2 linked regions of the Lentimicrobium sp. L6 genome follow. The protein of the gene in region 2 interacts with the protein of the main gene of each other region in a pairwise test. Links are inferred from orthologs where the notes say so. Each region holds a gene or a part of one and is shown on either strand. Other genes may lie near its edges.

Evidence for each region. Proteins that work in one complex are often made in the same cells at the same time.
Region 1: the proteins of sucD (region 2) and sucC interact in binary tests that used the Escherichia coli proteins (3 or more experiments, as listed by UniProt). The link is inferred for Lentimicrobium sp. L6 from one-to-one orthologs.

What each region holds. Positions count from the first base shown.
Region 1 is NZ_JABKCA010000003.1:110,744-114,798, reverse strand. What follows is about bases 639-3,479. They hold sucC (ADP-forming succinate--CoA ligase subunit beta), read left to right. Parts: upstream 639-1,384; coding sequence 1,385-2,575; downstream 2,576-3,479. Other genes in these bases: HNS38_RS01655 (FIST signal transduction protein), read left to right, coding at 2,786-3,479; HNS38_RS01665 (heavy-metal-associated domain-containing protein), read right to left, coding at 891-1,217; HNS38_RS01670 (T9SS type A sorting domain-containing protein), read left to right, coding at 639-849. In the rest of the region: more of HNS38_RS01670, read left to right, coding at 1-638; more of HNS38_RS01655, read left to right, coding at 3,480-3,922; HNS38_RS01650 (ATP-binding protein), read left to right, coding at 3,983-4,055. UniProt on the Escherichia coli protein: Succinyl-CoA synthetase functions in the citric acid cycle (TCA), coupling the hydrolysis of succinyl-CoA to the synthesis of either ATP or GTP and thus represents the only step of substrate-level phosphorylation in the TCA.
Region 2 is NZ_JABKCA010000063.1:18,396-22,404, forward strand. Bases 645-3,439 are described here. They hold sucD (succinate--CoA ligase subunit alpha), read right to left. Parts: upstream 2,580-3,439; coding sequence 1,710-2,579; downstream 645-1,709. Other genes in these bases: argF (ornithine carbamoyltransferase), read right to left, coding at 645-1,504; HNS38_RS15080 (class I SAM-dependent methyltransferase), read right to left, coding at 2,725-3,439. In the rest of the region: HNS38_RS15065 (hypothetical protein), read left to right, coding at 1-338; more of argF, read right to left, coding at 503-644; more of HNS38_RS15080, read right to left, coding at 3,440-3,789; membrane protein insertion efficiency factor YidD, read right to left, coding at 3,786-4,009. UniProt on the Escherichia coli protein: Succinyl-CoA synthetase functions in the citric acid cycle (TCA), coupling the hydrolysis of succinyl-CoA to the synthesis of either ATP or GTP and thus represents the only step of substrate-level phosphorylation in the TCA.

The DNA of each region.
Region 1 (4,055 bases), on a different replicon or contig from region 2:
TTAAGAATCCTCAATTATGCTGGTCATAAAGTCCCAAGTGGTTATCCGAGTCGACAAGTATTTGTGCAATTGGAGGTACAAAATGAAGCCTTTGAAACTATTTTCTTGAGTGGTGGCTTAGACGAGAACTTCCAAATAATAAACGAAGATGAGGAATATGAACCTCATTATTCCATGATCAATAATGAAAACCAAGTACAAATCTATCAAACCGTAATGGCCAATGTAGAAGATGAGGTAACTACAACCTTGCTTCATGCCGCATATCCATTAAAGGACAATCGACTTCCTCCAATGGGCTTTAGCACCAGTCACCCCAGCTACGATACGACTATTATTGCTGGTCTTGCAGCTTCAGATGAAACATTCAACCCTTCAGAACAAGGTGGAGATTTGATTAAATACCATATTCCAACCCAGCAATATCAAGGCCAATTAAAGGTCACGGCAAAAGTTTATTATCAAACGGTAGGCTCCAAATGGCTGGAAGATATGTTTAATGAAAGCAGTGAAGATATTGACCTATTTGAAGGAATGTATGAAGCTTCAGATAAAAGTCCAGTTTTAATGGGAACAAAAGAAATTATCAGTCTTGAAACTACTATAAATAAGTTGGAAAACCTCCCCAAGTTCTACCCTAATCCAAGCCAAGGCTATGTCTTTATTGAGAATAATCAAAATTGGGAGCAAATCGATATTTACCATTCCAATGGTCAATTTATTTCAAACATTCAGCTTACTAATCAAGAATTAGTAAAGCTTGAACTTCCTCAAGAAAATGGAGTTTATATGATTCAGCTTAATAATAAAGAGGGTCATTCAGAAATCTTTAAGATTCTAAAAATCTAATAGAACTATGAATCAGAAAAGCGGATTAAATAATATATGTTCTAATCCTCTGCCACATCAAAATTCTTAACCTGATATTTGGTAGGACCATTTATTCTTCCAATGGCACAGCTTGCGTAAGAAACCACAGTGCTTTTTATATTATTTTTTCCTTTTTCAGGATAACCTTTTCTCTTTAACTTCGACTTAATTCGCGCTACAGTATCTTTCCCTTCAAACTCAAGAGTGATTTTGCCAGTTTCAATTTCCACATCAACTTGGCTCACCTTTTCTTGCTTCTTCACCTCTTTTATAATGGTATTTTTACAACCATTACACTTTACGTTTTCTACAAATATTTCTGCGACCATCATTGTTATTTTATTCACACAAAAGTATATAGAATCTCAATAAACACTTATATATTAACACATTTTTATCATTATTTAGATTTAAACTCTCTAAACATAATATTTTTTAAGAAACTATCTTTTCTGCGAATATATTTTTAATTTTGGAGTCGTATTTCTATACAAGTATCAAAAAAACCTAACAAATGAATATACACGAGTATCAAGGAAAAAAAATTCTGAAAAGTTTTGGCGTTAGAATACAAGAAGGTATTGTAGCTGCTACTCCCGACAAAGCAGTAGAAGCCGCCAAAGAATTACAAAAGCAAACAGGAACTAGCTGGTGGGTGATTAAAGCTCAAATTCATGCAGGTGGCCGTGGTAAAGGCGGTGGAGTGAAACTTGCTAAAAACCTAGATGAGGTTAAACAAATTGCAGATCAAATACTAGGAATGCAGTTGGTCACACACCAAACTGGTCCAAAGGGCAAAAAAGTTTTAAAAGTTTTAGTGGGCCAAGATGTTTATTATCCTGGAGAATTTGAAACTCAAGAGTATTATATGGGCGTATTACTCAATAGAGATACTGGAAGAAATATCATCATGTACAGCCCAGAAGGTGGTGTTGACATTGAAGGTGTTGCTGAAAAGACTCCTCATCTTATTTTTAAAGAAGAAATTGATCCTAAAGTTGGTCTTCAAGCTTTTCAAGCTAGAAAAATTGCTTTTAATTTAGGCCTCACTGGTGGTGCCGTTAAAGAAATGGTGAAATTTGTATATGCATTATATGCTGCTTACGAAGGAACTGATTCTAGCATGTTTGAAATCAATCCTGTTTTAAAGACTTCAGATAATTTAATTCTTGCTGTTGATGCTAAGGTAACTCTAGATGATAATGCATTATTCCGTCATAAAGATTTTAAAGAACTACGCGATGAAACAGAGGAGGATCCTATTGAAGTAGAAGCGCGCCGATTCGACCTTAACTATGTGAAACTAGATGGTAACGTAGGTTGTATGGTAAATGGAGCTGGACTAGCAATGGCTACTATGGATATGATTAAAATGAGCGGTGGTGACCCTGCCAATTTCCTTGATGTTGGAGGAACCGCAAATGCAAAACGTGTTGAAGAAGCATTCCGTATCATTTTAAAAGACCCCAATGTAGAAGCTATTTTGGTTAATATCTTTGGTGGAATTGTTCGTTGCGACAGAGTAGCCCAAGGTATTGTTGATGCTTATGCCAATATTGGTGATATTAAAGTTCCTATCATTGTAAGATTACAAGGAACTAATGCTACCGAAGGTAAAGCACTCATCGACAAATCAGGATTAAAAGTATCTTCAGCTATTGCTTTAGAAGATGCTGCTCGATTGGTAAAAGAAGTGGTTGGATAAAACCAGAAATAATATATTTTGAAAGCCGAATTCACTATGAAGTCGGCTTTTTTTATGTTCAGAATACTGCCTTAAGTGTTAAATGCATTTATACTCCTTGCTTACTAAAACAGAAAACCTTATATTAGATCCACAATTATTAAACAAGTTATTCACCTATAACCACAGTCATACAATCTAGATAGATGATATGATATAAAATGACATAAAATGAAGACTCAACAATTTATTTACTTCCCACGACAAGAAGCCAAATGCAATATTCAAAAATTTAATTTCTACCCTGATCTGATTTTAATCTTTGCCAGTAGGTCCATGTTTGCTGATACTCCATTGGTGAATATGCTCAAAAAAGCTTATCCAAAAGCTATCATCACTGGTTGTAGCACTAGTGGTGAAATTAATGGAGTCAATGTAAATGACAATAGTCTGACTGCAACTGCAATTAAATTTGATAAAACAAAACTAAAATATAGCGAGGTAAATATTGGCGACTTCAAGAGTTCTGCTGAGGCTGGCACCCATTTAGTTCAAGGACTAGTAGCCGAAGACTTGAAGCATGTATTTGTATTATCTGAAGGTTTGCAAGTAAACGGGACAGAATTAGTAAATGGAGTAAGAGCCGGATTACCAGAAGGCATAAATACCACAGGAGGCTTGGCTGGAGATGGTGCTTTATTTGAAAAAACTGTAGTGGTTTCAAATTCCGGTGAAGTTAAAAGCGGTCTGATTACTGCCATCGGATTTTATGGGAAAGACATTCAAATAGGTTATGGAAGCCTCGGGGGCTGGGATAGCTTTGGAATCGAACGTTCAGTGACCAAATCGGATGGAAATATTTTATACGAAATTGACAATCTTCCAGCTTTAGAGTTATACAAATCTTTCTTAGGTGAAAAAGCGAAAGACTTACCTGCTTCTGGCCTACTCTTTCCACTCAGCATGCGAACTGAGGCTGGGGCTGAGCCTGTTGTAAGAACCATACTTGCCGTTGATGAAGAAAAACAAAGTCTGACTTTTGCTGGTGATATTCCTGAAGGATCCTTTATTAAACTAATGAAAGCCAATATTGACAGACTCATCAATGGTGCAGAAAATGCTGCTGAGGTGAGCGTAAATCCATTGACTGATAAAACAGCACAATTGGCTATATTAATTAGTTGTGTTGGGCGAAAACTTGTTCTTAAGCAAATGGTAGAAGAAGAAGTAGAAGCTGTTCAAGAAGTAGTTGGCGAAAACGCCATCCTCACAGGTTTTTATTCCTATGGAGAAATGGCCCCTTTCCTCGAAGGTGCAAAATGTGAGCTTCACAACCAAACCATGACCATTACCACTTTTGCTGAATAGAACCCATAAAACTCAAATTACTCAATGCACCGTTTATTAAAAAGACAAATCAAAAAAACATTGTCAGCAGATCTGAATGAATCAGGTCTGCTCGATGATTTTATTGAAGCAGTAAATACCGCCTATAAAAATT
Region 2 (4,009 bases):
TGACAAAGACAATTGATTGGAAACGTGACACTACTATCTCATATCAATTACCAATTGGAGAGAAACAAAAGATTTATAAGTTATTAAAGAATATTGATATTTATAAATACCCATTGAACTATGCACCAACATCGACAGTGAAAATATCACCTACTTTTTCTTATTGTTTCAAATTTACAATTAACGGAATTGACCATAAGATAAATTGGAAAGAAAACACAGAATCTGAGATCAAAGAAGCAAGAGAATTGAGAAAACTTTTTCTTGAAATTCAAAATATCTTAGAAAAAGACGAATTAATCATAGAATTACCTTTATCAAAAAGAGCATTTTATTAAAAAAGAAGCTATTTCGCAGATCTACTCAGAAGAAGGGAAGCCTTGTTCTACCCAGTCCATGCCAATCCGCTAAACAATTGTCATCAGTGTTCTATCTTAAAATGCACAAAAAAAACCCACTCAATCAAGAGAGGGCTTTTCTTATATTCTATTATTCAGATTTCTTAAGCACCTAAAGTGGCTACCATAACAGCTTTAATGGTGTGTAATCTATTTTCTGCTTCGTCAAAAACAATAGAGTTTTCACTTTCGAATACTTCTTCGTTTACCTCCATACCATCGATACCGAATTTTTGGAAAATCTCTTCTCCAACAGTTGTCTGACGGTTGTGGAAAGCTGGAAGACAATGCATGAATTTACACTTTGGGTTTCCAGTAGCATCCATCATGGCTTTATTCACTTGGTAAGGCTTTAATAACTCAATACGTGTTTTCCAAACCTCGTCTGGCTCACCCATACTTACCCATACATCAGTATAAATAAAATCACATCCTTTAACACCTTCTTCAACGTTATCAGTAACGATGATTTCAGCACCAGTTTCAGCAGCTATTTCTTTAGCTTGAGCAACTAGTACATCAGTTGGTTGAACGCTTTTTGGAGCAACAGAACGGAATTTCATTCCCATTTTAGCAGCACCAATCATTAATGAATTACCCATATTATTTTGGGCATCACCAACATAAGCGAAAGTAACTTCGTGAAGTGGCTTATCACTATGTTCCATCATGGTGAGGAAGTCAGCAAGAATTTGTGTAGGGTGAAACTCAGTAGTTAATCCATTCCAAACAGGAACACCAGCATGAGCACCTAATTCTTCAACTATATCTTGTCCAAATCCACGATATTCAATACCATCATACATACGTCCTAAAACGCGAGCAGTATCTTTCATAGATTCTTTTTTACCAATTTGCGAACCGGAAGGGCCTAAATAGGTTACTGTTCCACCTTGGTCATGAACTGCTACTTCAAAAGCACAACGAGTTCTGGTAGAAGCTTTCTCAAAAATTAAAGCTATATTTTTGCCTTTTAGTGTCTGTGTCTCTGTTCCGGCATATTTAGCCTTTTTCAAATCCATTGATAAATCAAGGAGAAATTTGATTTCTTTTGGGCTGAAATCTGATAATTTCAAAAAGTTACGGTTTCTTAAGTTGTAAGCCATAATTTTATATTTAAAAAAGTTTATAAATCATTTGATGACCATTTAAACGCCTTAAATTGGTCTTCAAATTTCTAGGGGCAAAAGTATTATTTTCGGAGGATATATTGAGAAGTATTTTGGCTTTCTCAAAAAAAAACTCCGTTTTAATTAAAAAACAGAGTTTCACTTATTATATAATTGATGATATATAAATTCAAAGTCTATTTTACCCCAATAATTCTTTCATTTTTGTGCCAATATCGGCTGGACTATCAACCACATGAATACCACAATCCACCATGATCGCTTTTTTGGCTTCAGCAGTATCCTCTACTCCACCAATGATTGCACCGGCATGCCCCATGGTTCTACCTTTAGGAGCGGTAGCACCAGCAATAAAACCAACAACAGGCTTATTACCAAATTCTTTCACATAACGAGCAGCTTCGGCTTCCATTCCACCACCAATTTCACCAATCATCACAATTCCTTTTGTTTCAGGATCGTTCATGAATAGTTCCATGGCATCTTTTGTAGTTGTTCCGATTATAGGGTCTCCACCAATACCAATTGCAGTAGTTTGTCCCAAACCTGCTTTTGTTAACTGATCAACAGCTTCATAAGTCAATGTACCAGAACGACTAACTACACCCACTTTACCTGGTTGATGAATAAAGGCTGGCATGATACCAACTTTAGCTTCACCAGGAGTAATAATTCCAGGACAGTTAGGGCCAATTAAACGGCTATTCTTATCTGTTAGGTATTCTTTAACCTTCACCATATCAGAAGTTGGAATTCCTTCTGTAATACAAACGATGACTTCGATACCAGCGCTGGCAGCTTCCATTACAGCATCAGCAGCAAATGCTGGCGGTACAAAGATTAAAGATACATTTGCTCCCGCTTTTTCTACAGCTTCTGCAACCGTATTAAAAACAGGTTTGTTGAGATGAGTTTGTCCACCTTTACCAGGTGTGACTCCACCGACTACATTAGTTCCGTACTCTATCATTTGGGTTGCATGAAAAGTACCTTCCGTTCCTGTAAATCCCTGAACGATGATTTTAGAATCTTTATTAACGAGTATGCTCATTTTGTTATTAGGTTTTTTGTTTTTTAGAGGATTCAAAGTTAAAAGATTTTCCCATATCAAAAGGAATTTTCCTAGATTTCTAATCCTCAATATTATTTATTTATATAGAATAAAATACCTTTTGCCCTATTCGGGTATTCCAATACTACTTTTTACATTTCAAAAGGGTATGACTCACTCCTAAACCATCAATATCTTCAGCTATTTCGAAGCCTACCTTTTTTACCAAACGAATCATATCATCACTGTGATACATTCTGCTATTTCCGTTAGCCAAAGCAGTGAAGTATAAACTTGTCATATTTAAACTATAGCTACTAGCCACATATTTCTGACGATCCCAATAGGTTTCATTGATATAAAGGATTCCACCTGGAACTAAAGCATCGAAAGCTCTAGATAAAAGATGAGTGATTTCCTCCTCAGAGAAGCAATCTAAAAACTGGCTCATCCAAATGGCATCTGCATTATTAGGATAAGCGTTTTTGGGGTTTAATAAGTCAATGGGGAAACCATCTATTCTATCCGATAAATCAACACTTTCAATATTTTGATAAGCGACATTAAGTTGGCCTGGTAGATCAAGGATGGTAATTTTTACATCTGGATTATACTGAGCGGCTTTGATACTAAATTTACCAGTATTTCCTCCAATATCTAATAAGTGCTTTGGTTTATCAGCAAATATTAGTGGCATGACTAATGGAAAAACCAAATCGGAATAATAATGATCAAATTTAAACCATGAATCCTGAACTTTTTCAGGTAAAGAAGAAAGTCCTTCATAAATGGTTTTCCATTTTCCAAATACTTTTAACCCTTCTGGTTTTCCATTTATTACAGAATCCTCTAAGTTATAGAATCCTTGATAGTTAACATCCTGAACAAAGTCCATATTGGCTTCGGTAAGCGGATCGTTAAGAATAAAATACCCTGTTTTAGTCAGGATGAATTTATCATCTTTTTGCATCACCACACCGCAGCTAATACCAGCATCGAGTAATACTTGAACACTATATTTTGATAGTTTTAATTCTTCTGAAATATCTTCAACGAGGATGCCTTTTTTACGAGACTCCTCTACTTTTTTTAATATACCTAAATCTCGCATCACGCGAACTGCTTGAAAGGCGATAGGACCAAAAGCTATTTTTTGAGCTTCGAATTTAGCATCTAATGCTGATAATTTATCTGAACCAAAGTTTCTCATTGTAGTCTATTTTCTACTTGTTTTGATTTGTATGTTACTTTAATAATAATCACAGGAACAGGGTCGTAACCTCTAGTTCCCCATGGATGACATCTGGATATTCTATTGGCTGCCAGCACTGACCCTTCTATAATTCCATGTTTTTTTAATGCTTGAAGACTATATTCAGAACAAGTGGGAATATGCCTACAACTTGCTGGCAAAAGTGGAGAAATGACAT